DNA from 3 places in the Rhizobium sp. L9 genome. Region 2 is predicted to be linked to each of the others. Evidence: riboswitches for the same ligand, from Rfam matches in the RefSeq annotation. Region 2 holds a riboswitch; each other region holds the start of a gene.
The links. A riboswitch is a leader RNA that binds a small molecule or an ion and turns the genes downstream of it on or off. The one in region 2 is predicted to bind thiamine pyrophosphate.

Region 1: it holds a riboswitch for thiamine pyrophosphate, as region 2 does, so the genes downstream of both, thiC (phosphomethylpyrimidine synthase ThiC) here and thiM (hydroxyethylthiazole kinase) in region 2, are expected to answer to the same signal.
Region 3: it holds a riboswitch for thiamine pyrophosphate, as region 2 does, so the genes downstream of both, CO660_RS07035 (ABC transporter permease) here and thiM (hydroxyethylthiazole kinase) in region 2, are expected to answer to the same signal.

The regions. Positions count from the first base shown of each region.
Region 1 covers NZ_NWSZ01000014.1:108,220-116,286, forward strand. Annotated here, with positions in the region: gene CO660_RS16755 (AAA family ATPase) at 1-3,472, opposite strand, end outside; gene CO660_RS16760 (DNA repair exonuclease) at 3,472-4,740, opposite strand; TPP riboswitch at 5,007-5,138, shown strand; gene thiC (phosphomethylpyrimidine synthase ThiC) at 5,233-7,065, shown strand; gene thiO (glycine oxidase ThiO) at 7,068-8,054, shown strand; gene thiS (sulfur carrier protein ThiS) at 8,051-8,067, shown strand, end outside.
Region 2 covers NZ_NWSZ01000025.1:15,664-26,158, forward strand. Annotated here, with positions in the region: gene CO660_RS23690 (ABC transporter substrate-binding protein) at 1-875, opposite strand, end outside; gene CO660_RS23695 (DUF1349 domain-containing protein) at 1,098-1,682, shown strand; TPP riboswitch at 1,816-1,912, shown strand; gene thiM (hydroxyethylthiazole kinase) at 1,958-2,761, shown strand; gene thiE (thiamine phosphate synthase) at 2,758-3,393, shown strand; gene thiD (bifunctional hydroxymethylpyrimidine kinase/phosphomethylpyrimidine kinase) at 3,390-4,199, shown strand; gene CO660_RS23715 (GNAT family N-acetyltransferase) at 4,414-4,893, shown strand; gene CO660_RS23720 (glycoside hydrolase family 3 N-terminal domain-containing protein) at 4,918-5,940, shown strand; gene CO660_RS23725 (ABC transporter substrate-binding protein) at 5,983-7,629, shown strand; gene CO660_RS23730 (ABC transporter permease) at 7,687-8,664, shown strand; gene CO660_RS23735 (ABC transporter permease) at 8,666-9,544, shown strand; gene CO660_RS23740 (ABC transporter ATP-binding protein) at 9,541-10,344, shown strand; gene CO660_RS23745 (ABC transporter ATP-binding protein) at 10,341-10,495, shown strand, end outside.
Region 3 covers NZ_NWSZ01000006.1:17,001-27,495, reverse strand. Annotated here, with positions in the region: gene CO660_RS07055 (sugar transferase) at 1-372, opposite strand, end outside; partial or broken gene CO660_RS07050 (acyltransferase) at 540-1,759, opposite strand; gene CO660_RS07045 (ABC transporter substrate-binding protein) at 1,849-2,859, opposite strand; gene CO660_RS07040 (ABC transporter ATP-binding protein) at 2,924-3,736, opposite strand; gene CO660_RS07035 (ABC transporter permease) at 3,733-4,539, opposite strand; TPP riboswitch at 4,688-4,801, opposite strand; gene soxR (redox-sensitive transcriptional activator SoxR) at 5,132-5,602, shown strand; gene CO660_RS07025 (SDR family oxidoreductase) at 5,727-6,497, shown strand; gene CO660_RS07020 (metalloregulator ArsR/SmtB family transcription factor) at 6,601-6,942, shown strand; gene CO660_RS07015 (LysR family transcriptional regulator) at 7,020-7,913, shown strand; gene CO660_RS07010 (formate dehydrogenase subunit gamma) at 8,048-8,527, shown strand; gene CO660_RS07005 (NADH-quinone oxidoreductase subunit NuoF) at 8,524-10,080, shown strand; gene fdhF (formate dehydrogenase subunit alpha) at 10,279-10,495, shown strand, end outside.

The DNA.
Region 1 (8,067 bases), on a different contig from region 2:
ACGGCAGTTGATGTATGGTCACGTTCGGAACGACGTCTCGCGCGATTTCGCAGAGATGCCAATGGTGGGTAAGGTAGATAACCTGTCCGACCTTTGCCATTTCGCCGAGCAGGCGGAAAACCTCTTCGGAGCGGGGATTGTCGAAGCTCTCCATGATGTCGTCAGCGACGAAGGGTACCGGCCGGCGAAACGCTGCGAATTCCTCGTAACCCGCCAGCCGCAGCGCGAGGTACAGCTGGAACTGAGTGCCGGTCGACATCGCGTCCGCAAGCTTCGAACCACCGTCGCGCGACACGCCGATCAATATCTCCTTATCCCGATCGGGCTGGGTCGTCAGGCCGGAATAATTGCCGCCGGTGATCAGGCGAAAGGCCTCCGATGCGCGGTTCATCATCGAGCTGCGATGTTTTTCGCGATAGATATGCAGTGCCTGTTCGGCCGCGAGCATGCCGGCGCGCAGCGCCAGATGCCGCACGGCCAGTTCCTCGATTTCAAGGAAAATGGTTCGGCGCTTGGCCTCGATCCGGGCCACGGCGTCGTCTCCTCCGACGGCCTCGAGCTTCTGCCGCGCCAGCGACACGTCGGAATAGAGAAGCTTCGCACGCTCGGTGAGATCCTCGATCCGGGCGCCAAGCTCGATGGCGTCGCGCTCGACCGCAGCGGCGTCGACACCGTCAAGGCGCCGTTCGGCTTCGGAAAAACTCGCAGCGCGCAATGCCTCGGCGATCTGGCGGCGTAAGGTGGCGACCCGCTCTTCCAGCCGGTCCCGCTCTCGGGACTGGTTGAGCAATACTTCCACCGAAGCAAGCGAGTCTGCGGCGAAATAGCCGGTCAATTCGTCCTTGCGGGCATTGTGAACGGCCAATTCCTCCTCCAGCGCAAGCCGTTTTTCCAATTGTCTTTCGAGATCCGCCTGCCGGTCTGCCCGAAGCTGAGCCGCATGCCGTGCCGCCTCATGACGTTCCACAAGCGCGTTTGCGGAGGCGAGCGTATCCACGGCCGGTTGGCTGAGACCGCAGTCTCTGAGAAGACCGGCGATATGCTCGCGAAATTGCTGCTGGTCGCGCTCCATCGCGGCAACACGACTTGCGAGGTCATCTCTTTCCTTCAGGATGGAGGGCAGTGCAGCGAGCGCGTTCAGCATTGCTCGGACGGCCGCCATCGAACCGGCTTTGTCGGCAAACCAGGTTCGCGACAGCGCCCCCGCCCATTCCCGCTCCCAGGCCGCCATGGCGGCTTCCGCCTCCTGCCGGTCGCGCTGTCGTTCCCTGAGATCGTGGCTGAGGTCACCGACCGCCTTTTCGTGCGCCTGCCGCGCCGCCCGCTCGGCTCTGCCGGCGGCGAGTATATCATTTGCAGCCTGCATCAGCTCGGCGACCGGTCGCTGGTCTGCGTCATCAAGACCGGCTTCTGCAAGGCTCTCCGCAAGCGTTGCGGCATGCCTATCCAGTTCGATGCGAAGCGCGTGCACCGTGTCTTCTGCGTGTTGCAGATCGTCCCAGGCGGCCAGCGCCGCGGCTCGCTTGGTGCTCCAAGTGTCGAGTGCGGCCACGCGCGCCGCGGCTTCGGCGTCATATTCGATGTTTTCAGGCAGCAGATCACCGATGCGCTCGGCAAGCGCATCATGTTCGGCGCGCGCTTCGCCAAGCAGTTCCCTTTGCCGCTCGATCATTGCTGCCGTTGCCGCTTCCGCTTGGCGGAGTTGGCGCAGCTCGGCCAGTTCCTGCGCCCGCGACAGCCGGCCGGCGCATACCACGTCGTCCTGCCGCATCCGCTCCTCGAAAATCCGAGCCGTGGCGGCATTCAGACTGGTGAGATGCGCCTGCCAGGCGGCATCGCGTTCATCGCGCAGCCGCGCGGCCTCGGTATCGTCGATCGAACCGCCGGCGACTAAGGCCGCGATCCGGGCTTTGGTCAGCGCCTGTTCGGTGCCGAGATCGCGCAGCCTTCCCTCGTGATCGCCAATCCGCTTGTCGATAGCAGTCGCTTGGCCACGCCAGGCTTCGATCTGTCGAGGCTCTGCCGCGGCCGTCCGCTGCAGAGCGACGGCGTTGCCGCTCCAGGGTGCGAGCTGTTCAAACTGGTTCTCCTGCGTTCGCTTCGCCTGGACAAGTGTCCGTTCTTCCATGGTAAGCCGCACGGGGAGATCAGATCCCGCCAGCCGGCTCAGGGCGATCTCGATGCGGCCGAAACGCGCAGGATCCAGGAGCCCAGATCCATCTCGCGAGCCGCCTTCCCTGTTCAGCCTTTCGAGATTCTCCCGCGCTCGCAACAGTTCCCGATCAGCGGCTGCCAGTTTCGCCTCGACGCCGGAACGCCGTTCGATAAGATCGCGGATGATGCCGATCAGCGAAGCGGGCAGCAGCAGCGCCTCGGGTTTCGCATGGCCCGGCTGTTCGAGATCGGCCAGCAGTCGGACCAACTCACCCTCCTGTTCGGCCAGCGCCAGCCAGCGCTTCGGCAGATCGCTCTCAGCCGCAAGATAGCGCGCCCGACCCTGATCCAGCAGGTCCATATGCGCGGTGACCGCCAGCGCCTTGTCGTCGATCGCGATCGCCTCGATCTCATCCGCAAGCTGGCGCAGCGTGCGGTCGGCGGTATCGACAAGCGCCTGCAGCCGCGTCTCGTCGCGCGAAAGCTGCGGCAGGAGCGCGAACCATTCGGACGGCGGCCGCGGCAGATCGCTCATGGCGGCTGCATCTGCATCCAGCCGCCGGAGCTCTAGGGCCGCGGGTAGGGCGCCGAGAAGGCGCGTCAGCTCCTGATGCCGGGTCTTGGCCTCGGCCAGTTCCCGCGTGGTTTTGCCATAGGCAGCGTCGGCCTGCTCATAAGTCGATTTCAGGGCCGAATAGGTGGAGGCAAGCGTGTCCATAGCATTGCGCTCGGCCTTGAGCGCTTCGAGCGAACGCTTGAGTTCCGCGAGCTTGGTGCTCGACGACCGCTTCTTGTAGATCGCGTTGGCTTCGTCGGCTGCGGTCACCAGCGAACGGCTCAGGCCTGCCAGGCCTGAGCTGGCCGAGAACAGTAATTCGCCGAGTTCGCCCTTGCTTTGTATGATGGCGTTGCCGCCTTCCTTGAGCGACTGATCGTCGAGCGAGAACATGGTGCGATAGGCCTCGCGACCGACGCCTCCAAGCGCGCCGGCCAGGAGCGCCTCGTTCACAGCTTGTCCCCGATCATCGACGAGGCTGCCGGTCCGCAGCTTGAGCCGCGCCAGCTCGTATTCCCAGCCACCAAATTCCAGCCGCGCACCGACCTTCATCGTATTGTAGGGATGCAGGAAATTATAGGTGCTGCGCTCACCAATGCCGTAGAGCAGATCAAGATAGGCGGCGAAGGTGGTCGACTTGCCCGCTTCGTTCAGGCCATAAACGATGTGCAAGTCCGGCGAACCTTGACGGGCCGCGCCGAAATCGATGGAGTGATCGGTGAACTTGCCATAGCGGGTGAGGTCGAGGCGGCGCAGACGCATCAGCTGTCTCCCCGATCCACCGCCTTCATCCGGGCGGCGATGTCCTCGGCGCCATCGGCGAGAAGGCAGTCGATGAAGCGTTCAAAACCCGCCTCGTTCTGGCCGGCAAATGCCCGGCTCTCGGGCGGCAGGTCGGCAAGCAGGTCCCGGACCATCTCCCTGACCTCGTCGCGAAATCCGCTGCGGGTGATGACCTCGTCCCGCATCAGCGCCCCGAGTTCGACGACGGGATCGGCGGCGACCGCGTCTGCGGGGATCGAGGGCGCTTCGAAGGCGAGCTCCAGCTTCTCGATCCAGGTGCGGCCGATCGCGTCGCTGCGCCGCTCGGCTTCGGCCTGCATGAGGTCGACATCGCGCCGCAGCTGCCAGGAGAGCGGCGTGCGGCCCGAAAGCCTGAGGCGTGCGACAAGATGCGGCGAAGCCGTGCGGTCGCGCTGCGCCATCAGGGCCGTCTCGACCATCATGGCTGCCTCACGCCAATCATCGACACCCGTGAGGTCGACATTGACGCGCTCGAACTGCGCGATGCTGGTACGCCGCTCCTCGACCGTCACGGTCCGGTCGTCGGCCACGGTCACCAGCGACACGGTCTTGACGCCCGCTTCATTGATGTCGCGGCCCTGCGGCATGCCGGGCATGATGACCGTCGCCGTGCCGGGATAATGGCTGCGCTGGTGGAGATGCCCGAGCGCCCAGTAGTCGAAACCCGAGGCATGCAGGTCGAGCACGTTGCAGGGCGCATAGACATCATGTCCGGCCGATCCGGCCAGACTCGTATGCATGATGCCGATATTGACGGCATCTGCTACCGGCGGCTTGAATTTCGGCAGCAGCGGGTCCGGGGCTTGCGGCTTGGCGAAGCTCAGACCGTGGATTGCGACCGACAAGCTGCCCTTGGTGGTCTCGACGGTCTCGGCATGGCCGCCGAAGATCTTCACCGTATCAGGCATCACCAGTTCCCGAGCGATCTTCGACATGGCATCGTGATTGCCGCGGATCTTGAAGACGACAATGCCCGCCCGGTGCAGCCGCTCCAGCTGACTCGCCAGGAAGCGCGCCGTCTTCATCGACGTCTGCTCCCCGTCATAGAGATCGCCGGCGATGACAAGCGCGTCGACCTGCTCCTCAAGGCAAAGATCGACGATCGCGACCAGCGTCTGTCGGCTGGCGTCACTCACGAGGTCGGCCAGCTCTGCGTTGCGAAGTGCGAGAGAGCGCAAGGGAGAGTCGAGATGGAGATCGGCAGTGTGGACGAAACGATAGGCCATGAATGCAAGAATGGTGTTGCGATAGAGTGATCGAGCAGGCGCCGTCTGACAAATAAACGGACGTTATCGCCCGTCAGCAAAACATGAGACCATGCCACGAATATTCAGAGCATGGACGGCAGCGTCCTGGCGAGTGAAATGGGCCGGCGGAGCTGGCCCATCCACAATCAATGCTGCTCTATCGGACTGGCCGCCGACTCAAAAGGTCCGGATGGGAACGCGTGAGGGTCGGCTTGACATCAGGGCCGCAGCGGTCTTTGATGCAGGGCATTCACCAGGGGTGTCCCGGCAAGGGGCTGAGATTCTGCTGAACAATATGGCTTTGCCTGTTGTGGCGCAGTGACCCGTTGAACCTGATCCAGTTCATACTGGCGTAGGGACGGTGCAGACGCTGCGGCTGTCGGGCGGATTTCGCTTTGTCGTATGAGGCGTCTTTCCATCATTCCAACACTGGAACTGGGTCTCCAAACGTCAAACCTTGGAGCCTCACCCATGAATATTGTCGCACCCAAGCTTACTCCGGTCGTCACCACCGGCCCGCTTCCGGCCTCGACCAAGATCGCCAAGCCCGGAACGCTATATCCTGATCTGCGCGTGCCGATGCGCGAAATCAGCCTTCACCCGACCTCCGGTGAACCGCCGGTGACGGTCTATGATTCCTCCGGTCCCTATACTGATCCGGCCTATACGGTCTCGATCGACGCCGGACTGCCGCGTTTGCGCGAGAGCTGGATCAGGGCGCGTGGCGATGTCGAGGCCTATGAAGGCCGGGTGGTGAAGCCTGAAGACAATGGTTTTGTCACCGGCGAGCGGCTGACGCCGGAATTCCCGCTTCGCAACACGCCGCTGAAGGCAAAAGCGGGCCGCGCCGTAACCCAGCTCGCCTATGCGCGTGCCGGCATCGTCACGCCGGAAATGGAGTTCATCGCCATCCGCGAAAACCTCGGCCGGCAGGCTGCGAAGGAGGCGCTCGCGCGCGACGGCGAAAGCTTTGGCGCTGATATTCCCGATTTCGTGACGCCCGAATTCGTTCGGCGGGAGGTCGCGGCGGGCCGCGCGATCATTCCGGCCAACATCAACCACCCGGAAACCGAACCGATGATCATCGGCCGGAATTTCCTGGTGAAGATCAACGCCAATATCGGCAACTCGGCGGTCACCTCGTCGATGGCGGAAGAGGTGGAAAAGATGGTCTGGGCGATCCGCTGGGGCGCCGACACGGTTATGGACCTTTCCACCGGCCGCAACATTCACAACATCCGCGAATGGATCATTCGCAATTCGCCGGTTCCGATCGGAACGGTGCCTCTCTACCAGGCGCTTGAAAAGGTGAACGGCATTGCAGAGGATCTCACCTGGGAAGTCTATCGCGATACGCTGATCGAACAGGCCGAGCAGGGCGTCGATTATTTCACCATCCATGCGGGCGTGCGGCTTGCCTATATCCCGCTCACCGTCAATCGTGTCACCGGGATCGTCTCACGCGGCGGCTCGATCATGGCCAAGTGGTGTCTGCATCACCATAAGGAGAGTTTCCTCTACGAGCATTTCGAGGAAATCTGCGACATCTGCCGTGCCTATGACGTCTCCTTCTCGCTTGGAGACGGCCTTCGCCCCGGCTCGATCGCCGATGCCAATGACGCTGCGCAATTTGCCGAGCTCGAAACCCTCGGCGAACTGACCAAGATTGCCTGGGCCAGGGATTGCCAGGTGATGATCGAAGGCCCAGGTCACGTGCCGATGCACAAGATCAAGGAGAACATGGGCAAGCAGCTCAAGGTCTGCGGCGAGGCTCCCTTCTATACGCTCGGGCCGCTGACCACCGACATCGCACCGGGCTATGATCACATCACCTCCGGCATCGGAGCCGCGATGATCGGCTGGTTCGGCACGGCCATGCTCTGCTACGTCACGCCGAAGGAGCATCTGGGCCTGCCCGACCGCAGCGACGTCAAGACCGGTGTCATCACCTACAAGATTGCCGCGCATGCCGCCGACCTCGCCAAGGGCCATCCGGCCGCCCGCATCCGTGACGATGCGCTGTCGCGAGCGCGGTTCGAATTCCGCTGGGAAGACCAGTTCAACCTCTCCCTCGACCCGGATACGGCGCGTTCCTTCCATGACGAGACCCTGCCGAAGGAGGCCCACAAAGTGGCGCATTTCTGTTCGATGTGCGGCCCGAAATTCTGTTCCATGCGCATTTCCCACGATATTCGCGCCGAAGCGCAGAAAGAAGGACTGGAAGCCATGGCCGCCAGATATCGCGATGGCGGCGACCTCTACATGCCGGTCGCCGAGGCTGCGAAAACGCTTGCCGGAGAATGACGATGCATGTTCTCGTCAAGGGGGCCGGCGTTGCCGGCCTCACCGTTGCCTGGCAGCTCCATCGGCACGGTTTCCGGGTCAGCGTCGCTGAGCAAGCCGACGAGGTCGGCGCCGGTGCTTCCGGCTTTGCCGGCGGCATGCTGGCTCCATGGTGCGAAAGGGAAAGCGCAGACGAGCCGGTCCTGGCGCTCGGCCGTCTTGCCGCCGATTGGTGGGAGGCAGCGCTGCCCGGCCATGTCAATCGCCGGGGGACGCTTGTGGTGGCGGCCGGGCGAGATGCCGGCGAACTCGACCGCTTTTGCCGCCGGACAAGCGGATGGGAATGGTTGGACGAGCCGGCGATCGCGACGCTTGAACCGGATCTCGCTGGCCGCTTCCGCAGGGCATTGTTCTTCCGGCAGGAAGCGCATCTCGATCCGCGCCAGGCGCTCTCGGGGCTCGCCGCCGGACTTGAAGAAGCCCGCATGCGTCTCACATTCGGCGTTACGGGCGATGCTGACCTTGCCCCTTACGATCGCGTGATCGACTGCACCGGGGCTGCCCAGATCGGCCGCCTGCCCGGATTGCGCGGTGTTCGCGGAGAGATGCTCTGCGTCGAAACGAACGAGGTCACTCTCTCTCGCCCCGTTCGCCTGCTGCATCCGCGCCACCCGATTTATATCGTGCCACGCCAGCGAAATCGTTTCATGATCGGGGCGACGATGATCGAAAGCAACGACATCGGCCCGATTACCGCGCGTTCGCTGATGGAGTTGCTGAATGCCGCCTATGCCGTCAATCCTGCCTTCGGCGAGGCACGGGTTACCGAGACCGGCGCGGGCGTGCGGCCGGCCTATCCCGACAATCTGCCGCGGGTGACGCAGGAGGGGCGCATCTTCCATGTCAATGGCCTCTACCGCCACGGCTTTCTGCTGGCGCCGGCCATGGCAGGGGAGGTGGCGCGGCTTCTTCTTGGAAAAGACAAGCACTCGGAAAGGAGGGCATCATGACCTTCATCATCAA
Region 2 (10,495 bases):
CGCACCTCGACGTTGGCAGCAGCACCTTCCTTGGTGTTGAAGACGAAGACAGGGTAACCGAAGGGCTTCAGCATGACCGGTTGCGAGGCGGTCGAGGCTTTCAGCTTGTCGTAGGATTCGACAGGAATCGAGTCGACATAATCATACTGGCCGGAAACGGCGGCCTCGACGCGGGTGTTCGGGTCCGGCACCGGCACGAAGCGGATTTCATCAAGATATTGATGACGCGCGCCGCCATAGCCATCGCTCTCGCCGGAGCGCGGCTTATACCCATCGAAGCGGACAAGCTGGATATACTGGTCGGCTTTCCGTTCCTTCAGCATATAGGGACCGGTGCCGATGAACTCCTTCATCGGCTCGTCCTGCTTTTCGGACGGGATGATGATCGCCGCCGAATTGTTGAAGGCGAGCAGCGAGGTCAGCGGCGCATAGGGCTGCTTCAGCGTGATCGTAACCGTCGAAGGATCGGTAGCCGCGATCTTGTCGATAAAGCCGGCAACCTGCTTGCCCCGCGAGGCGATCTTCATCCAGCGGGTAAGCGAAGCGACCACATCCTCGGACGTCATATCGGTATTGTCGTGGAACTTGACGCCAGTCCTGAGCTTGATCGTATAGGTTTTGCCGTCGGCGCTGATCTCGGGCAGGCTTTCAGCGAGAAGCGGCGTGACGTTCCAGCTCTTGTCGAAAGTGTAGAGCGTCTCGAAAATATGCTGCGTGACGATGCCGACGAGATCAGCCGTCGACGACATCGGATCGAGCGTCGGCGGCTCGCCGATCGTCGCGACATTGATGACGCCGCCCTTTTCCTGAGCGAGCAGGGTCGAAGGCAGGGCGACGAGCGCGGTGCCGAGAAGGAATGCGGCGAATGTTTTCATATGAGAGCTCCCGATTTAGTTCCACAATTATGTAATTCATATTTTTGTAAAAGAATAGAAGCTGAAGCTATCGTGTCAAGCATGAGCGGTCGATTATGCAGCCGCGGATGGCGCGTTTCCGGAAAGCACCATCTTCAGCTGCGCTAGTTCTCCGCACGGGGCCTGCGTGATACGCCAAGTGAGACGACTGCCCTGCGGCAAGATTAAGGAAGGGAGAAGCGAATGAGCATCGACTTCAATGACGGGAAATGGCTGAACGAGCCGGCCAGCTGGCACGCCGACGAAACCGGCCTGACGATGACGACAGGCGAAAAGACCGATTTCTGGCGCGAGACCTATTACGGCTTCACCCGCGACACCGGCCACTTCCTCGCCTTTCCCACCGGCGACAGCTTCACCGCACAGATCCGCGTCCAGGGCGAATTCCGCACCCTCTACGATCAGGCCGGCCTGATGGTACGCATCGACGAGAGCCGCTGGGTGAAAACAGGCGTCGAATTCACCGACGGCGAAGCCTTCCTCAGCACCGTCGTCACCGACGGAAAGTCAGACTGGTCGGTGTCGCAGCCCTTCAAGGAATTGGAGGATTTCCGCATCCGTGTGACTGTCGCAAACGGCGCCGTGCGCATCCAGGGCTCCCGCGACGGTAGCCGCTGGCCGTTGCTGCGGCTAGCACCCTTCCCGGCTGCCGATCGCTATGAGGTCGGGCCGACAGCCTGTACGCCGGAGCGGAGTGGTTTGAGGGTTAGATTTTCGGAGTTTTCAATCAGCCAGGCTATTACGACGGGGCTGCATGATTTGAGTTAGGCAAAATTGGATGCCTTCAGGATTGCGCTGGGAAGGCCTCCAGCAATGTCCACGCCCAAGGGCAGCCGCTCCGAAATACCGGAATACTCACTTTCGGAGTGACAGCCGCGCCCTTCTCTGCGAAAAAGAGCGTGATGAGAGACAGGGGCGTTCGTCGACAGACGGGCTGAGAAGAACCCTTCGAACCTGAACCGGATAATGCCGGCGGAGGGAGTCGCTCGGGGCACCGCCGTAAGAGCAGCGCCCCGCGCCCGCCCCCGCCTGAAAGGGGCACCATGCAGAGCAAGATCACGTCGGGAGCCATGCTGAAGGCGATGCGCGAAAAGCCGCCGCTCGTTCAGTGCATCACCAATTATGTCGCGATGAATATCGCGGCCAACGTCCTGCTGGCCGCGGGCGCTTCGCCCGCCATGGTGCATGCCGCTGAAGAAGCCAGCGAATTCGCCGGCATCGCCAATGCTTTGACCATCAACATCGGCACGCTCTCGACGCAATGGCTCGAAGGCATGCAGGGGGCTGCCAAGGCCGCCAATGCGGCCGGCAAACTCTGGGTGCTCGATCCGGTGGCCCATTACGCCACGGGCTTCCGTCGCGCCGCGGTGGCCGACCTTCTCGAGCTTCGCCCGACGATTATCCGCGGCAACGCCTCCGAGATCATCGCGCTTGCCGGCGGCGAGAGCCGTGGTCAGGGCGTCGACAGCCGCGATCCAGTCGAACAGGCGGAGGATTCGGCACGGCGGCTGGCGGAGAGGCAGCGGACCATCGTCGCCGTCACCGGTGCTGTCGATTTCGTCACCGATGGCGCAAGGGCAGTCCGTATTGCGGGCGGATCGGCCCTGATGCCGCAGGTCACCGCGCTCGGCTGCTCGCTCACCTGCCTCGTCGGCGCCTTTGCCGCGACCGCGCCCGAAGATCTCTTCGGCGCGACTGTCGCCGCGCTTGCGACCTTCGCCGTCGCCGGCGAAGATGCAGCGCTCGGCGCCGCCGGCCCGGGCTCCTTTTCCTGGCGCTTCCTCGATGCGCTGGCTGCGATCGACGCCGAAACGCTCGATGCCAGGGCAAGGGTATCGGTCGCATGAAGCGCTTCGACCTTTCGCTCTATCTCGTTCTCGATCCCGATCTCTGCGCCGGAATCGGCATGATCGAGACGGCGCGGCTTGCCGTTGCCGGCGGCGCGACGATGGTGCAGTTGCGCGACAAACATGCCGGCACGGCCAGCATGATCGAGACCGGCCGCGCCTTGAGAGAGGCGCTCGTTGGAACCGGCGCCCTCCTCATCGTTAATGACGATGTCGAGGCTGCGGTCGCGATCGGCGCCGATGGCCTGCATGTCGGCCAGGAGGATATGAATGCGCGCAGGGCACGAGACATGATCGGACCCGAGATGATCCTTGGTCTCTCGGTGGAAACAGCCCGGCTCGCTGCCGCCGTCGACCCTGATATTGTCGATTATGCCGGCGTCGGACCTGTCTTTGCGACGCCGACCAAGGCCGACCACAAGCAGCCGGTCGGCTTTGATGGTCTTGCCAGGCTGGTGAAGGCATCGCCGGTGCCGTCCGTCGCCATCGGCGGCCTCAAGGCGGAGCATGTGGCGGAAGTGTTTGCAGCCGGAGCCGAAGGGCTTGCCGTCGTCTCCGCCATTGCGGGCACGCCGGACCCCGAGGCCGCCGCCCGCCGCATCGCCGCAGAAATCCGAAAGGTCCGCCCATGATCCGCAATGTTCTCTCCATCGCCGGCTCGGATCCCTCCGGCGGCGCCGGCATCCAGGCCGATCTCAAGGCCTTTGCCGCCCGCGGCGTTTATGGCATGGCAGTGCTGACCGCGCTGACGGCACAGAACACGCAAGGGGTGACCGGCGTGCATCTGGTGCCGCCGCAATTCGTCGCCGACCAGATCGATGCCGTCTTCGCCGACGTGCGCGTCGACGCCGTCAAGATCGGCATGATCGCCAATGCCGGCATAGCCGAGGCTGTCGCCGCAGCCCTTGCCGATCGACGGGGAATCCCCATCGTTCTCGACCCGGTGATGATCGCCAAGGGTGGGGCCGCCCTGCTCGCGCCCGAAGCGGTCGACGTGCTGACCCGGCGGCTGCTGCCGCTCGCAACCCTCCTGACCCCGAACCTGCCCGAGGCCGCGGCCCTGTTGCACCTGCCGGTCGCGACCAATCGCGATGAGATGGCGGCGCAGGCCGAGCGGCTGCGCGCGCTTGGCCCCGCCGCCGTATTGGTCAAGGGTGGCCATCTCGGCAGCGACGAGAGCCCAGACGTGCTTGCCACGGCCGACGGCCTGCACTGGTTCGAGGCCAGGCGAGTGCCGACGAAAAATACGCACGGCACTGGCTGCACGCTCTCCAGCGCACTGGCCGCCGAGCTTGCCAAGGGCGCATCGGCCGAGCAAGCCGTCGCCATTGCGAAGGATTACCTTGCCGATGCAGTCGCCGCCGCCAGCAGTCTCACTGTCGGCTCCGGACATGGCCCGGTGCAGCATTTTCATGCGCTTTGGAAGCACGGCGAATAACCGATCCCGCCGAAAGGCGCAGGCTTAGGATTACGAGAGAAAAACGGCCCGGCCTCCCCGGGCCGTTTTTCATTCGCACCAGCTGGCGCTGGTCCGAAGCCGGGCGCACCGCTCCATTTGAAAATCCCTGTTGACAAGCCCAGTTAGATAGCCAAGTCTATGACATTAAACGGATATATATTCCGCTATAAAGGAATATCTGGAGGAGAGACAGGTGCCAGACCTGCTTGTGAGCTTATATTCCAACAGGCTCGCCGACCTGAAAGAGCGGGCCGACAATGTCCGCGCCTCCATTCGTCCGGCTCTTCCTCCGGAACTGCACCTGGTCGTCAACTGGGTTCGCCAACAATTCAGCGAGAACTGGGCAAGCGAGGTCTCGGTTGCTTTTTCCCGCCAACCCGTCGCCTGCCAGATTGCTGTCGACGGCGGCAAGCTGCTCGGCTTTGCCTGCTATGACACGACGGCCCGCGGCTTCTTCGGCCCAACCGGCGTCAATCCCGACGCGCGTGGCAAGGGCATCGGTCTCGCGCTGTTTTCCGCCTGCCTTCAGACGATGAAGACGCTCGGCCATGCCTATGCCTTCATCGGCGATGCCGGGCCTGTCGATTTCTACGCCACCACCGCGGGTGCGATCGCCATCCCTGCCCCCGACAAGGGCATTTACGAAGGCATGCTGCGAAGCGCGCCGAAATGACCAGCTGATACCGGAGTTCCAGAAGTGTCCTCGACCCCGCTCGCCCTTTTTGTCGGTCTCCCGAACCCTGCGATTTCGGATGACGAATTCGCCCTGTTTCGCGAGACCAATCCGCTCGGCCTGTTCGTCGGCCGGCGCAATCAGCGCGAGCCGGAGCAGACAAAGCGGCTGATCGAACGCTTCCGCGAAGCCGTCGGCCGAGAGGATGCGCCCGTCTTCACCGACCAGGAAGGCGGCCGCGTCCAGCATCTCGACGCCGGTCCCTGGCCGCTCTTCCGCAGCTTCGGCCAGTTCGCCGAACTGGCCCGCCGCGATTTCGATCTCGGCAAAAAAGCACTGCGCCTTTCCTCCCAGGCCATGGGCGCGATGATGACGGAACTCGGCCTTTCCAGCGGCTGCTCGCCCGTTCTCGACCTCGTCTTCGAGACGACGAGTGCGGTCATCGGCGCCCGCTCCTTCGGCCCCGATCCCGACTTCATCGCTGCCCTCGGCCGTGAGGTGGTCGACGGGCTGCTAGAGACCGGCAACATGCCGGTCATGAAGCATATTCCCGGCCACGGCCGCGCCACGCTCGACTCCCACAAGGAGCGTCCGGTCGTCGATGCCAGTCGTGAGACGCTCACCGCCACCGATTTCAAGCCTTTCGTCGCACTGAAGGATACGCCCTGGGCCATGGTCGCCCATGTCGTCTACTCGACCTACGATGCCGAATTGCCGGCATCCGTCTCGCCTGTCATGCACGACGTGATCCGCAAAGAGATGGGTTACGAGGGCGTGCTGATCTCCGACTGCATCTTCATGCAGTCGCTCACGGGCACCTTGCCGGAACGCGTCGCCCAAGTCCTCGATGCGGGTTTCGATATCGCCCTCCACAGCCACGGGGACGTCAGGGAAAGCGAAGCCGCCGCCAAGGCCGCCCGCCCGCTCACGGATGCCGCTCTGAAGCGTATCGCCGCCGGCAAGGCTCGCCTCGGCAATCTCAAGATCGACGTCCGCGCCGCCCATGCCGAGGTGGAAGACATGTTTGCCAGCGTGCCGGCCGCCTGACCGGCAGATCATTTTTCACGCATAAGAAAAGGGGAATGGAACATGAAAAAGTATCTATTTGCAGCCGCCGCACTGACGCTGCTTTCGGGATCCGCCATGGCGCAGACGATCCTGACGGCGAATATCGAACCGGCCACGACCTGGGTTCGCAACTTCAACCCGTTCAACCAGACCTCGGCGCGCCAATCGACGCTCGATTTCATCTATGAGCCGCTGGTTATTTTCAATCGCTTCGACAGCAACAAGCCGGTCTATCGCCTGGCCGAAATTTTCAAGCTCTCCGACGACCTGAAGAGCATCGACTTCAAGCTGCGCCCGAACCTGAAATGGTCTGATGGCAAACCGCTGACGGCAGCCGACGTCAAGTTCACCTATGATTATCTGAAAAAGTTCCCGGCGCTCGACTTCGTCAGCATCTGGACCTTCGTCACCGACGTGCAGGCCGTCGACGGCCAGACGGTGCGCTTCGCGCTTGCCAATCCGAGCTCGCTTGCTGCCGAGCAGATCTCGCAGCTGCCGATCGTTCCCGAACATGTCTGGAAGGATGTCGCCGATCCTGTCACCTTCGCCAACGAGAACCCGGTGGGCAGCGGGCCGTTGACCGAGGTGCCGCGCTTCACCGGCCAGACCTACGACCAGTGCCGCAACCCGAATTACTGGGACAATGCGCATCTGAAGGTCGACTGCATTCGCTTCCCGCAGCTTGCCGACAACAACCAGATCCTGACGGCGACCGCCGACGGCACGCTCGACTGGGGCGTCTCCTTCATTCCCGATATCGACAACGTCTATGTCGCGAAGGACCCGGCGCATTTCCATTACTGGTATTCACCGAGCAGCATGGTCGCCTTCCTGTTCAATCTGGAAACGGCGAACGAGAACAATAGAAAGGCCTTCAACGATGTGAAATTCCGCCGCGCCATCGGTATGGCGCTCGATCGCAAAACGATGATCGACGTCGCCGGCTACGGCTATCCGACGCTGAACGAAGACCCCGGCCTGATGGGCGAGCTCTACAGGAGCTGGGCGGATCCGTCCGTCAAGGCCGACTTCGGCAAGTTCGCGACGTATGACGCCGACGCCGCCAAGGCCCTGCTCGACGAGGCCGGCTACAAGGACAAGGACGGCGACGGCTTCCGTGATAATCCCGACGGCAGCAAGATCTCCTTCTCGATCATCGTCCCGAACTCCTGGACGGACTGGGTCGACACGGTCAACATCGCCGTCGAAGGCATGCAGGCGGTCGGCATCGACGCCAAGATCGAAACGCCTGAAGAAGCCGTCTGGACCGGCAACCTCATCGCCGGCAAGTTCGATGCGGCGATCAACAGCCTGCCGGCTTCGGCCTCGCCTTATTATCCCTACAAGCGCGCCTTCAGTGCTTCGGACAAGGGCAAGACCCGCTTCACCGCGCAGCGCTGGTTCAACCCCGATGTCGAGAAACTCGTCACCGAGTTCACCCAGACAGCAGACCTTGCCAAGCAGAAGGAGGCGATGAACAAGGCACAGCGCATCGTTGCCGAAAACATGCCGATGATTCCAGTCTTCAACAATCCGAATTGGTACCAGTACAACACCAAGCGTTTCACCGGCTGGTCGACCAAGGAAAACCCCTTCGTCAATCCGTCGATCTCGCGCACCAATCCGGCACGCCTCTTGAACCTGCTGGCCCTGGAACCTGTGAAGTAAAGCATCATGGTCTCGGGAGCGGTCTTGAAACGCCGCTCCCGTCACGACGGAGTTCCCATGGCTTTCCTGCTTCGCCGCCTCGTCTTCTATATGGCAGCCTTCATCGCGGCAGCGACGATCAATTTCTTTCTGCCCCGGCTGATGCCGGGCGATCCCGTGCAGATCATGTTTTCGAGCGCCGGCACAGAACTGCCGCCGGAAAGCCTGCAGGCGCTGAAGCTCACCTTCGGCTTCGTCGACGGCCCGCTCTGGCAGCAATATCTCACCTATCTCGGCAGCATCTTCACCGGCGATCTCGGCCGCTCGATCAAATATTTCCCGCTGCCGGTCACCTCGGTGCTCGGCCATGCTCTCGTCTGGACCGTCGGCCTGATGGGAACAGCGACGATCGTCAGCTTCGCGCTCGGCACCTTGTTCGGTATCGTCGCCGCCTGGCGGCGCGGCAGCAGGTTCGATGTCGTCGTTTCCGTCGGCGCGATCTTCGCGACCTCGGTCCCAGCCGTCGTTACCTCGCTGATCGTGCTTTTCATCTTCGGTTTCACGCTAGGCTGGTTCCCGAACGGTTATGCCGCCGACCCGTCGCTCGATCCGGCCTTCAGCCTGCACTATATCGGCAGCGTCGCCTATCACGGCATTCTGCCGATGGTGACGCTCTGCACCGTGCTGATCGGCGGCTTCACCGTGACCATGCGCAACAACATGATCAACCTGCTCGGGGAGGACTATATCGTCATGGCCCGCGCCAAGGGCCTTTCCGACCGGCACGTGATGCTGTGGTATGCGGCGCGCAACGCCCTGCTGCCGACCGTCTCCAGCCTTGCCATCGCCATCGGCACCATCCTCGGCGGTTCGCTGGTCACCGAAGTCGTCTATAACTATCCCGGCCTCGGCAATATTCTGTACCAGGCGATCCTCGCCCGCGATTATCCAGTCATCCAGGGCCAGCTCCTCATCATGACCGCGACCATGCTGATCGCCAATTTCATCGTCGACGTCAGCTATATCTTGCTCGACCCGCGGCTGAAGGGAGCTTGAGATGAAAAGCCTGCTTCGAAACCGCAAGGCCCTTGTTGGCCTCATCATCATCGCGTTCATCGTCGTCGTCGCGATCGCAGCGCCGCTGCTGACGCAATACGATCCCGCCGCCCGCACCGGCAGGCCGCATCAGCCGCCGTCGCTCGACCATCTGCTCGGCACCACCCGCATCGGCCAGGATGTTTTCGCCCGGCTGCTCTACGGCGCCCGCACCTCGCTTGCCGTCGGCTTCGGCGCCGGGCTGCTGATCACCCTCGCCGGCACCGCGCTGGGCATCATTTCCGGTTATCGCGGCGGCAAGACCGACGAAGTCATCAGCTTCTTCACCAATATGGTGCTCGTCGTTCCCAACCTGCCGCTGCTGCTCGTGCTCGCCGCCTTCATCGGTCAGGCAAGTCCCGTCGTCATCGCCCTCATCCTCGGCGCCACTTCGTGGGCCTGGGGCGCGCGCGTCACCCGCGCCGAGGCGCTTTCCGTCAAGCAGAAGGATTTCGTCAAATCGGCCGAGATGATGGGCGAGCCGCAATGGCGCATCATGACATTCGAGATCTTCCCCAACGTGATCTCGATCGTCGGCATCAATTTCATCGGCAGCGTCATCTTCGCCATCATCACCGAGGCGACGCTGGAATTCTTGGGCCTCGGCGATCCCAAAGCGATCTCCTGGGGAACGATGCTCTACAATGCCCAGAAGGCCTCGGCCCTTTCGGTCGGCGCCTGGTGGGATATCCTCACCCCCTGCTTCGCGCTCGCCTTCCTCGGGATCGGCATGTCGCTGCTGAACTTCGCCGTCGACGAGATCGCCAATCCGCGTCTGCGCACCGGCAATCAACTGAAGCGCTGGTCCCTGCTCGTCCGTTCCGGGAAGGGTCGCCTGTGACCCAGCCGCTGCTTTCGGTGAGGAACCTCACCATCGACTACATCGGCGAGGAGAAGGATTTCCGCGCCGTCGACGATGTCAGCTTCGATGTCGCACCGGGCGAAGTCTTCGGCCTTGCCGGCGAATCCGGCTGCGGCAAGAGCACCATCGCCTTTGCCATCAGCCGGCTGCACAAGCCGCCGGCATTGATCCGCAGGGAAAGCCGGATCCTGCTCGACGGCCGCGACGTGCTCGGCCTCGACCAGCAGGCGCTCAGCGCGTTCCGTTGGCGCGAGGTCGCCATGGTTTTCCAGAGCGCGATGAACTCGTTGAACCCTGTGCTGCGCATCGAGAGGCAGTTCTACGATGTGCTGCGCACCCACAAGAATATGAGCCGTGCGCAAGCGCGCGAACGCACTGCCGAGATGCTCAAGCTCGTCGACATCGCGCCGGACCGCATGTGCGACTATCCGCACCAGTTTTCCGGCGGCATGCGCCAGCGCATCGTCATCGCCATCTGCATGGCGCTCGATCCGAAGCTGGTCGTCATGGACGAGCCGACGACGGCGCTCGACGTCGTCGTTCAACGCGAAATCCTGCAGCGCATCAACGAGCTACGCCGCAGCTTTGGCTTCTCCGTGCTGTTCATCACCCATGATCTCGGGCTGATGGTGCAGTTCTGCGACCGTATCGGCATCATGCTTGCGGGCAAGCTTGTCGAGCAGAACGGCGCCGAGGCGATCTACAGGACGCCGAAACACGCCTACACGAAGAAGCTGTGGGCCTCCTTTCCCTCGCTTCATGGAGGCGTGCTGCTGTGAGCGATGCCATCCTTGCCCTCGACAATGTGACGAAGACCTTCGGCCACGGCGCATCCGCCGTTCATGCCGCTCGCTCGATCTCCATTTCGCTGCATGCCGGCCGGGCGCTGGCGCTCGTCGGCGAATCCGGCAGCGGCAAGACCACCTGCGC
Region 3 (10,495 bases), on a different contig from region 2:
GTCGCCCTTGACGGTCTGCTGAATGCCGCTGGGATCGCAAGCTTCGATGTGCATCGAGCGGAACTTGAAGACGGTGATCTTCCGCCCGTTCAGGCCCCAACGGATCTGGCGGAAGAATACGGGGCCTCCATCGTCGAGTTTGATGAAAAGAGCGATTGCCAGGAAAAGCGGCGCCAGTACGAGCAGAGCGCTGGCCGAGATGACGATATCAATCAGCCGCTTTACGGCCAATCGCAGAGCCGCCCTCCCTTCGACACCGGAAAAGCTGTCCGGTTGGCGAATGTTGGAGTTCGCTACAACCAGGGTCCGGATTTTGTTCTGACGCTGAGACGAATCGAAGCGTGAACTTATCTTCGAAGTAAAAGCATACATTACTCAATGCCCAGAAGTTTAGATGCGATACTGAACAGCGGGGAGACAGATACATGCTTACGTATGGTTTGTCATCGTTATAAATAAGAAATCGGTAAGCATAAAGACGCCAAAAATGGGAGTATTTCGCGTTAACCTTAATGCCTCTAGTTGAGCGGCGTCCGAAATTATACTTCTAAAGGAGTAGCCCGATGAGGCGGCGCGATGTCAGACGATTGCCAAAATCGATTACTGGTCGTTCCAACAGATAATAACTGAGGCTTGCCACCAGAAAAACGAGCGCCGCTGTCAGTGTGCAGGATTGCATCCAACCGGTGACCACATTCTCGGAGGAGGCGCCGAACGAGCCGGGGTCCAGTCTCTGGATCAATGTCAGGATGATCTCCTGCCAGATGTAAATGCCGAAGGAGATCTTGGCGATGTAGCGGACGGGGGGGTTATCAAGCAGCCTGCCCAGACGCTGCGAATGGCTGAGTGAAACGAGCGCTGTTGCAACGGCCAGTGGGAAGACCGGAAATCCATAGGGGATGTGAAGCCAACCGTAACCTTCGGCCGAGCCGCCTGGGGATATGAGGAGGCGGTAAGCGGCAACCGCGACGGCGAGGAGTGCCGCGGCGTCGAACCAGGGAGATCGTCTTGCGGGCAACATCACTTCGATGCCGGCGGCAAGCGCGCCGAGCGCGAAGACAGCAAAGAAGCCGATCGGATTATAGTTGGGCATCCATTCCTTCGCTCCACCCTGAAGGCCATATGACCAGCCGCGCCCGATATCGTCGAGCGCAAAGAGCCTCAGGATCATCATATGAGCAAGAAGGACGACGGCAATGACGCAGAGCCAGGCGGCGCGGGCGAAGAACGGACGTTGCCGTAGCAGCGGCAGGCGAAACAGCAGGAGAAAGCCGACCGGGAGGAGCACATAGCTGGTGACCTCGAAGGGAATGGACCAGAGCGGCCCATCGGCTTCGACGGGAAAAAACGTGCGCCAATGCCACTGGCTCATGAACAACAGTCCCGAGACGTAGCGGACGACGAGTTCTGGCGTCAGCGGCACGGCAAGCAGCGTCAGGCTAAGGACGAAGCTGACGCTGGTGGCGACCCAGAAGCCCGGAGCGATGCGCGCCAACCTGCGGATGGCGTAGTGCCCAAGGCTGGGCATGGCGCCGCCGGCGTCGAGAGCGTGCCAGAAGGGGCGGGCAAGCAGAAAGCCGCTGAGCACGAAGAAGATGGCGACGCCGAAATTGCCGAAGCGGAGGACGTTTGCCGTCGCCGCCAATTCATCCGGTATTCTGCGCATATCCAGCCGGAGCGCGAGATGATGCGCGAGCACCAACAAGCAGGCCATTGCGCGCAGAAAGTCGGCTCCGGCCAGTCTGTCCTGTGCTCGCATGTCGTTCCCCGCCCTGCCCGATTCGGCTCAAACCGCCCAGGCGCAAAGCATTGCCTGGGAAGACCGCCTCGGCAAGGCCCGGGGCGAGCTCAGCCGAGGAGTTCGTTGGTGTAATAGGTGGAAAAGTCCGGCTTCTCCTTGAGCACGACGCCATTCGCATCGACGAGAATGCCGTTCTCGACCAGGAAAGCGCCAATGGCATCGGCCTTTGCCGGATCAAGCGTGCCGATCACGCCGGCCTCGGATCTCAGGAAATGGCCTTCGATCAACGCCTTCTGAGATGCTCTCACCAGATCCGTGTTCATCAGCGCACCGTTACTTCCTGATATCAGCAGGTCGCAGGCTTCGTCGGGATGATCGATGGAGTAGACATAGCCTTGACGCGTGGCCTGGATGAAGGCGCGCGCGTGTTCTCGACTGGCAGAGAGATAGGCGTCACTGGAAACGATGACTGTCGTCTGCTCGTCGGGAATGCCGTAATCGGAATAGTGGAAGCGGCTGATCTGCCGATTTTCCAGCTCAGCGGCGATGCCCTCCCAGGTGTAGATCTCCAGCGTGAAGTCAATCGAGCCATTGTCCAGCGCCTCATAGGCGGAGGTGCCGAGGGTGACGGTCTTGACGTCGCCCTTGCCGCCGTCATTGCGGATCATCGCCGAGACCAGCGCGCTTTCCCAAGTGCCGCCGAAGCCTCCATAGGTCTTGCCATCGAGATCTCTAGGGCTCTTGATGTCGTCCCGCCCGCCGTTGAAGATCAGGCGTGCGGTTTCCGTCTGGACGACGCCGTAGACCATCTTCACGTCACCGCCGCCAGCACGCTGCGTCAGGGCCTCGATCTCGCTACTGATGCCGAAATCGGCGACCCCGTTTGATACCAGCGTGCCGGCACTCGTGTCGGTAAAGGGTAGAATTTCGACATCGAGGCCGGCGGCCGTGTAGAAGCCCTTCGCCTTGGCGACGTAGATGCCGATGTGATTGGTGTTGGGCGTCCAGTCGAGCGCGATACGAACCTTTGCGGGCGCCGATTGAGCGAAGGCGACGCGGCCGGCGAGGCTTGTCGCGATGGCGGCGAGCATCGTCTGGCGGCGGGTGAGAAGCGGCATGGTGACCTCCTCAGGTCTTTAGAGCATGACGCCGAAAAGTACGGTTTTCGAACGACATCAGACTCTAACTCTTTAAATTGGAACAGGATTCAGATTTTGGGCCGACCGGCCTAAAACCACCCTGTTCTAGCGGATGAAGCAGGGTTTGCAGGATTTCGGTCTCGATCGCCTGGGCCGCCGGCGAACCGAGATCGGCAATGCTTCTCGGGCGGGGCAGGGGAACGCGGAATTCGCGGATGACACGCGCCGGACGGGCAGACAGCACGTAGATCCGGTCGGAGAGAAAAACGGCCTCGCGAACATCGTGGGTGATCAGCAGCGCCGTCCAGCGATGTTCGGTCCACATGCCTTGCAGCCACTCCTGGATCTGCGTGCGGGTCAGCGCATCGAGCGCGCCGAAGGGCTCGTCGAGCAGCAGCATGTCCTGCTCCTGGATGACGGTGCGCAGCAGCGCAGCACGTTGGCGCATGCCGCCGGAAAGAGAGGCGGGGTAGTGATGCTCGAAGCCGGCAAGGCCGAACCGCTCGAAGAGGGGCGCGACAGCGGCGCGTGCAGCCCGGCGAGCCATGCCCTTCACTTCCAGACCGAGCGCGGCATTATCGATGATCCGGCGCCAGGGCATCAGCGCATCGCGTTGTGGCATGAAGGCAAAGGAATGCGGCGTCTGTTCCAGCGCTGCATCGTTGAAAAGCATGGCGCCGGAATCGGGTCGCAGCGCCTGTGTCAGCAGTCTCAGCACGGTCGATTTTCCGGAGCCGGATGGGCCGACGATCGAGACGAACTCGCCGTCTGCGACGGCGAGCGAAATGTCGTCTAGAACTTTCATGCCGTCGAAGGACTTCGAGATGTTGCGCAGCTCAAGCATCTGACCGGTCATCGGCGCCGCTCCTGGGATGGCTGCCAGGGCATGACGAAACGCTGGATAACCAGCGTCAGCGCGAAGAGGCAGAGCGTCAACAGAGCGCTGACGATCACGGCGGCGAGCACGAGATCGGGACGGAAATTGTTCTTGGCGTTGAGGATATAGATGCCGAGGCCGCTTGCAGCGCCGGCATATTCGGCAAAGATCGCGCCGACGACGGCATAGGTGATCGAGATTCGAAGGCCGGCGAAGAAATAGGGCAGCGACGAGGGAAGCCGCGCCAGGCGGAAAATGCGCCAGCGGCTCGCTTTCATCGAATTCAAGAGCTCGGCAATGTCGCGATCGGTCGCCTCATAGCCCTGAAGCAGGGCAACAAGCAGCGGAAAGAAGGTGACGAGCGCCACCAGCAATATCTTCGGCAAAAGGCCGAAACCGAACCAGAGGACGACGAGAGGCGCGATCGCCACCAGCGGCAAAGTCTGGCTGGCGATGAAGATCGGCAGCATTGCCCGGCGCATGAATGGCATGAAATCCATCAGGATCGAAGAGGCGAAGGCGAAGGCGAGCGACAGGGCGAAACCACCGAGTGTCGCTCCGAGCGTCGGCCAGGTGTTTGATATCAGCGCCTCTCGGTTCAGCCAGCCCTGGACAAGGATACGCGAAGGTGCCGGCAGAATGGACGGTTTGATACCGGAAAGATCGACATAGAGTTCCCATGCCGCCAGAAAAGCAAAGCCTGCGAGCAAGGCGGGCATTGCCCGGTACACGGCGAGATAGAGCGTCGCAAGGCGCGAATCCGATGGTCGTGGCGATGTCATCGGCGTTCGATTTCAGGCTTTCGCCGGGCCGTTCGCGCAAACCTGTCGAGGGCATCGGTCTCGATGCGATTTGGGGCGGTTGCCTTGAGGGCATCGATAGGGATGCCGACGGAATTGCCGGACGTCCGGTAGAGTGACACTTGCGCGCCGGAATACATTTGGACCTCGCTCCGCTGGCATTACCCAGATCAGCTTAGAAGGGTCCGGAGGCTTGCGCCTCACATCTCAGCCCCGGCGACACGGAGCTCCCCTGTTATTTCGGCGAAAACTATCATCGGGGTTTTCTTGCCGCAACCGCAAAATTGCAAACCCGTCCGCCCGGTCGGATGGGCGCAGATAAAAAAACACCCGGACGGAGGTCCTGTCCGGGTGTTTTCCGAGGTTCCGTACCTGCCGGGAACGGAACCCGAGCGCTTGTCTTTCAGGCGGCAATATCGGCAGGGGCGATCGGTGCGGGCCGGGCAAGCGCCGACGCCATCATTTCAGCTTGTATGACCGGATGATCTAACTGACGCTCCTTCCTGCGCCTCGTGCTTTACGGCCGGGGAAGCAGCGGTTATAAAACCTCAACTAATATTGAGGTCAATAGGCCATGAATAGGATTTCTGCAACGCCCCTCGGCAGGCTTCTGACGGTCGGCGAAGTGGCGCAACGCAGTGGTCTTGCCGTCTCGGCGCTACATTTCTATGAGGCCAAGGGGCTGATCTCGAGTATCCGCACGCGCGGCAACCAGCGGCGCTACGGACGCGATGTCCTTCGCCGGCTCGGCATCATCAAGGTGGCGCAACGTGTCGGCATTCCGCTTTCGGAAATCCAGACGGCATTTGCCTCCCTGCCGCAGGGGCGCACGCCGACGATTGCCGACTGGCAGACGCTGTCGGCGCGCTGGAAGGATGAACTCGACACGCGAATCAGACGGCTGAGCCTGCTGCGAGACCGTCTGACCGGCTGCATCGGCTGCGGTTGCCTGTCGATCGAAAGCTGTCCGTTGCGCAATCCCTTCGATCAGCTCGGCGAGGAAGGGCCAGGCGCACGGCTGCTGGAGACAGAAATCGAACTATGAACTTTCAGGGAAGAGCGCCAGCCTCTGGCGGAAAGATGATGCCTGCCTTTCTTTCGGCCGGCGCGCTCATATGTTAAGGGCGAATGGCGCAACAGGCGGCATTGTCCGCGAGGAGGACGGCTTCGTGTTCCACCCGAGACTATTCGAAAATCGCAATGTCATCGTAACCGGCGCCGGGCGGGGCATCGGTCTCGAAGTGGCCCGGCAGTTCCTGGACTGCGGCGCGAAGGTGATCGTCCATACCGGACGCAAACCGGGGCGCGATCTGCCGGATTTTCTGCTGACGGCTGAATCCGAAAGACGGGCGCTGTTGCTGCACGCCGATTTCACTGCCGCTGGCGGCGCTGCGCAATTTGCCGAAAATGCGCTTACCTTTTTCGACAAGGTGCATGTGCTCGTCAACAACGCCGGCACCATGCTCGGCCGTTTTCCAGCTGCCACACTGACTGACGCAGATTATGAGGCGATCGTGCGTTTGAACCAGACGTCGGTGGTGGCGCTGACGCGTGCGTTGCTGCCGGCATTGAAGGCGGCGGAAGGCGCTGCCATCGTCAACACCGTTTCAATTTCCGCGCTGACCGGCGGCAGTCCCGGTTCTTCGATTTATTCTGCCTCGAAAGCCTTCGTTTCAACCTATTCCAAGGCGCTTGCCCGCGAGCTCGCGCCGGATGGCATCCGCGTCAATTGTGTCTCGCCCGGAACGATCGAGACGGATTTCCACGAGCGCTATTCCTCCCGCGAAAAGCTGGAGCAGACGAGAAAGTCTATTCCCTTGCAGCGGCTGGGCACAGCGGAGGATTGCGCTCCCGCCTATCTGTTTCTGGCGGCGCCCTCGCTCTCCGGATACATTACCGGCCAGGTCCTCGAGATCAATGGCGGCCAGCTTATCTGCTGATTTAGTTAGACCTTTTTTGACATTTCATCACTTTTGGCAAATTCGTGTGTGCGAATATGCTATTGTGCTGATCTGCCTTTTTGCTTCCCTTCCGAGATGTCGAATGCCATTGCCCAAGCCCGAGCCGGGAATGTCCGGTCAGGAACTGCACAAACTCGCTGGAAACGCTCGTGAGGCGAGCGATCTGCTGAAGGCGCTGGCGCACCAGACCCGACTTCTGATTCTTTGCATACTCGCGACCGAGGAGCGGACGGTGAGTGAAATCGAAAACATCCTCGGCATTCAGCAGGCAATGGTCTCGCAGCAGCTCGCGCGTTTGAGGCTCGAAGGTCTCGTCAATACGCGCCGTCAGGGCAGGCTGGTCTATTACCGTATCGGCAATACAAACGTGCTTGCCTTCCTTGAATCGCTGTTCGATCTTTTTCCGGCTGCTGAAAACAATTAGTACCCGCCCTTGCGGAGCACGGTTGCTGCGTCGAAGATAGCTGATCCGGATGATTTCGCGCCGGATCGGGAGACCGGATGATCGACAAGCTGGAATTTTTCATCGCCCTTGCCAACGAAAAGCATTTCGGCCGCGCCGCGGAGGAGTGCGGGGTGTCCCAGCCGACGCTTTCAGCCGCGATCCGGCAGCTCGAGGATCAGCTTGGTGTCATGCTGGTGCAGCGCGGCTCGCGCTTTCAGGGGCTGACGCCGGAGGGCCAGCGCGTGCTGGAATGGGCCCGGCGCATCGTGGGCGATGCCCGCACCATGCGCGAGGAGATGCGCGCGGCCCGCCGCGGACTTTCCGGCCACATTCGCCTTGCCGCCATTCCGACGGCGCTCGCCATGCTTTCGCGCATCACCACGCCCTTTCAGGAACGCCATCCGGGAGTGACCTTCTCGATCGTCTCGCGGAACTCGCTGCAGGTGCTGAGCATGCTCGAAAATCTCGAAATCGACGCCGGCATCACCTATCTCGAAAACGAGCCGCTCGGCCGGGTCACCAGTGTTCCGCTCTATGCCGAGCGCTATCATCTGATCACGGCTGCAGGCAGCCCGCTATCCGATCGCGACAATGTGACCTGGAAGGAGGTCGGCGATCTTCGGCTTTGTCTATTGACCGCCGACATGCAGAACCGCCGCATCATCAACCGGCATCTGACGGAAGCCGGCGCCACTGTGCATCCGACGCTCGAATCCAATTCGATGATCGTGCTGTTCTCGCATGTCAGGACCGGACGCTGGGCGAGCATCATGCCGCGCAACGTGGCGAAATCCTTTGGTTTTCCGGTGGAGATCCGGATGATTCCGATTGTCGAACCGGAAGCCCACCATCTGGTTGGCCTCGTCGCACCCTATCGGGAGCCCTTCACCCCGCTCGTTTCGGCCCTGCTGCACGAAGCGAGAGTGCTCGTGCGGGACGAGGAACTCTGATAGAAAAAACCTATCAATCCACGAGATAGCTTTATTGATCGTCGTCGGCTTCCCTGAGATGTTGTCTGCACGATGGCGCTCGGCTGGGGAGGCCTGCCATCCCGAAACGAGCGAGCCGCCGGGAGGGCTGCCTGATGACCATTCATATCGCCCAAGGCGATATCGCAGCGCGTACGCGGACCATCGTCGCCGACCTTCGCTTCCTTGAAGGACCGCTGCTTCCCATTCTGCACGAGGTCCAGCGAGAATTCGGTTATGTGCCGCAGGAAGCCCTGCCTGTGATTGCGGAGGAACTGAACCTCTCGCGCGCCGAAGTGCACGGGGTGATGACATTCTACCACGATTATCGCGACCATCCCGCCGGCCGCCATGTGCTGAAGCTCTGTCGCGCCGAGGCCTGCCAGTCGACGGGCGGCGACGCGTTGGCTGATCGCGTCAAGGCGCTGCTCGGGATCGATTTTCATCAGACGACGCTCGACGGCGCCGTGACGCTGGAGCCGGTCTACTGTCTCGGCCTTTGTGCCTGCGCCCCGTCAGCGATGCTCGACGGCGAGGTTTATGGCCGCGTGGACGATCAGATGGCGGCGGAACTCGTTGCGGAGGCACGTCGATGACAGTCAAGATTTATGTTCCGCGCGATGCCGCTGCGCTGGCGCTCGGGGCCGAAAAGGTGGCAAAGGCGATTGCCCAGGAGATCGCCGCCCGCGGCTTCGATGCAGAGATCGTGCGCAACGGCTCGCGCGGAATGTTCTGGCTGGAACCGCTGGTCGAGGTCGAGGCCGCCGGCAAGCGCATCGGCTACGGGCCGGTGAAGGCAAAGGATGTGCCTGCTCTGTTCGACGCCGGAATGCTGAACGGAAGCGGCCATCCGCTCTGTCTCGGGGAGGTTGAAGACCTCCCGTTCCTGAAGGAACAGACCCGCCTGACCTTCGCCCGCTGTGGCATCACCGACCCGCTTTCGCTCGGCGATTATGAGGCGCATGGCGGCCTTGCCGGCCTTCGCCGCGCCGTTTCGATGACGCCTGCCGAAATCGTCAAGGAAGTCACGGATTCCGGCCTGCGCGGACGCGGCGGCGCCGGTTTTCCCACCGGCATCAAGTGGAAGACCGTTCTCGATGCCAGCGGCGAACGCAAATATACCGTCTGCAACGCCGATGAGGGCGATAGCGGCACCTTTGCCGACAGGATGATCATGGAAGGCGATCCCTTCGTCTTGATCGAGGGCATGGCGATTGCGGGGCTCGCGACCGGCGCCACGAAGGGGTTCGTCTACACCCGTTCGGAATATCCGCATGCGATCGCTGTGATGAGCGAGGCCATCGGCATTGCCAGACAGGGCGGCATTCTCGGCCCATCGGTGCTTGGCTCGGGCCGCGCCTTCGATATCGAGGTGCGCACCGGCGCCGGCGCCTATGTCTGCGGTGAAGAAACGGCTCTCTTGAACAGTCTCGAAGGCAAGCGCGGCATCGTGCGCGCCAAGCCGCCGCTGCCGGCGCATAAGGGCCTGTTCGACTGTCCGACCGTCATCAACAATGTGATTTCACTGGCCTCAGTGCCTGTGATCATGGAGAAGGGCGCCGCCTTCTACCGCGATTTCGGCATGGGCCGCTCGCGCGGCACCATTCCGCTGCAGATCGCCGGCAATGTCAGATATGGCGGCCTGTACGAGACCGCCTTCGGTCTTTCGCTCGGCGATATCGTCGACAGGATCGGCGGGGGCACGAGGACCGGCCGGCCGGTCAAGGCGGTTCAGGTCGGCGGGCCGCTCGGCGCCTATTTCCCGCGGGCGCTGTTCGATACGCCTTTCGATTACGAAGCCTTCGCCGCCAAGGACGGGCTGATCGGCCACGCCGGCATCGTCGTCTTCGACGACACGGCCGACATGCTGAAGCAGGCGCGTTTCGCCATGGAATTCTGTGCCGTCGAAAGCTGCGGCAAGTGCACGCCCTGCCGCATCGGTTCGACGCGCGGCGTCGAGACGGTCGACAAGATCGCAGGCGGCATCGAGCCGGAGAAGAACCGGGTACTGCTTGGCGATCTCTGCAATACCATGAAATTCGGGTCGCTCTGTGCGCTTGGCGGTTTCACGCCCTATCCCGTGATGAGCGCCATGACGCATTTCCCGGAAGATTTTTCGCCGGCACCGGTCGTGGAGGCGGCTGAGTGATGGTTTTTTATTCGAAGTTGCCCCTCACCCTAACCCTCTCCCCGCCTGCGGGGAGAGGAGACGTGCCACGAGGTCGCGTATCGAGTGAAGGTGGTGCGGCATACCCGTTCGCCCCGCTTGCGGGGAGAAGGTGCCGGCAGGCGGATGAGCGGCATGCCTCAAGGCGCCCGATACTGAAATCTAGCGGAGGTGCAATCCATGTCTCTCATCCATGAAATCGACTACGGCACTCCCGCTTCGAAATCCGAAACCATGGTGACGCTCACCATCGACGGGCAGCAGATCAGCGTGCCGGAGGGCACCTCCATCATGCGCGCCTCAATGGAAGCCGGCATCGAGGTGCCGAAGCTCTGCGCCACCGACATGGTCGATGCCTTCGGCTCCTGCCGGCTCTGTCTTGTCGAGATCGAGGGCC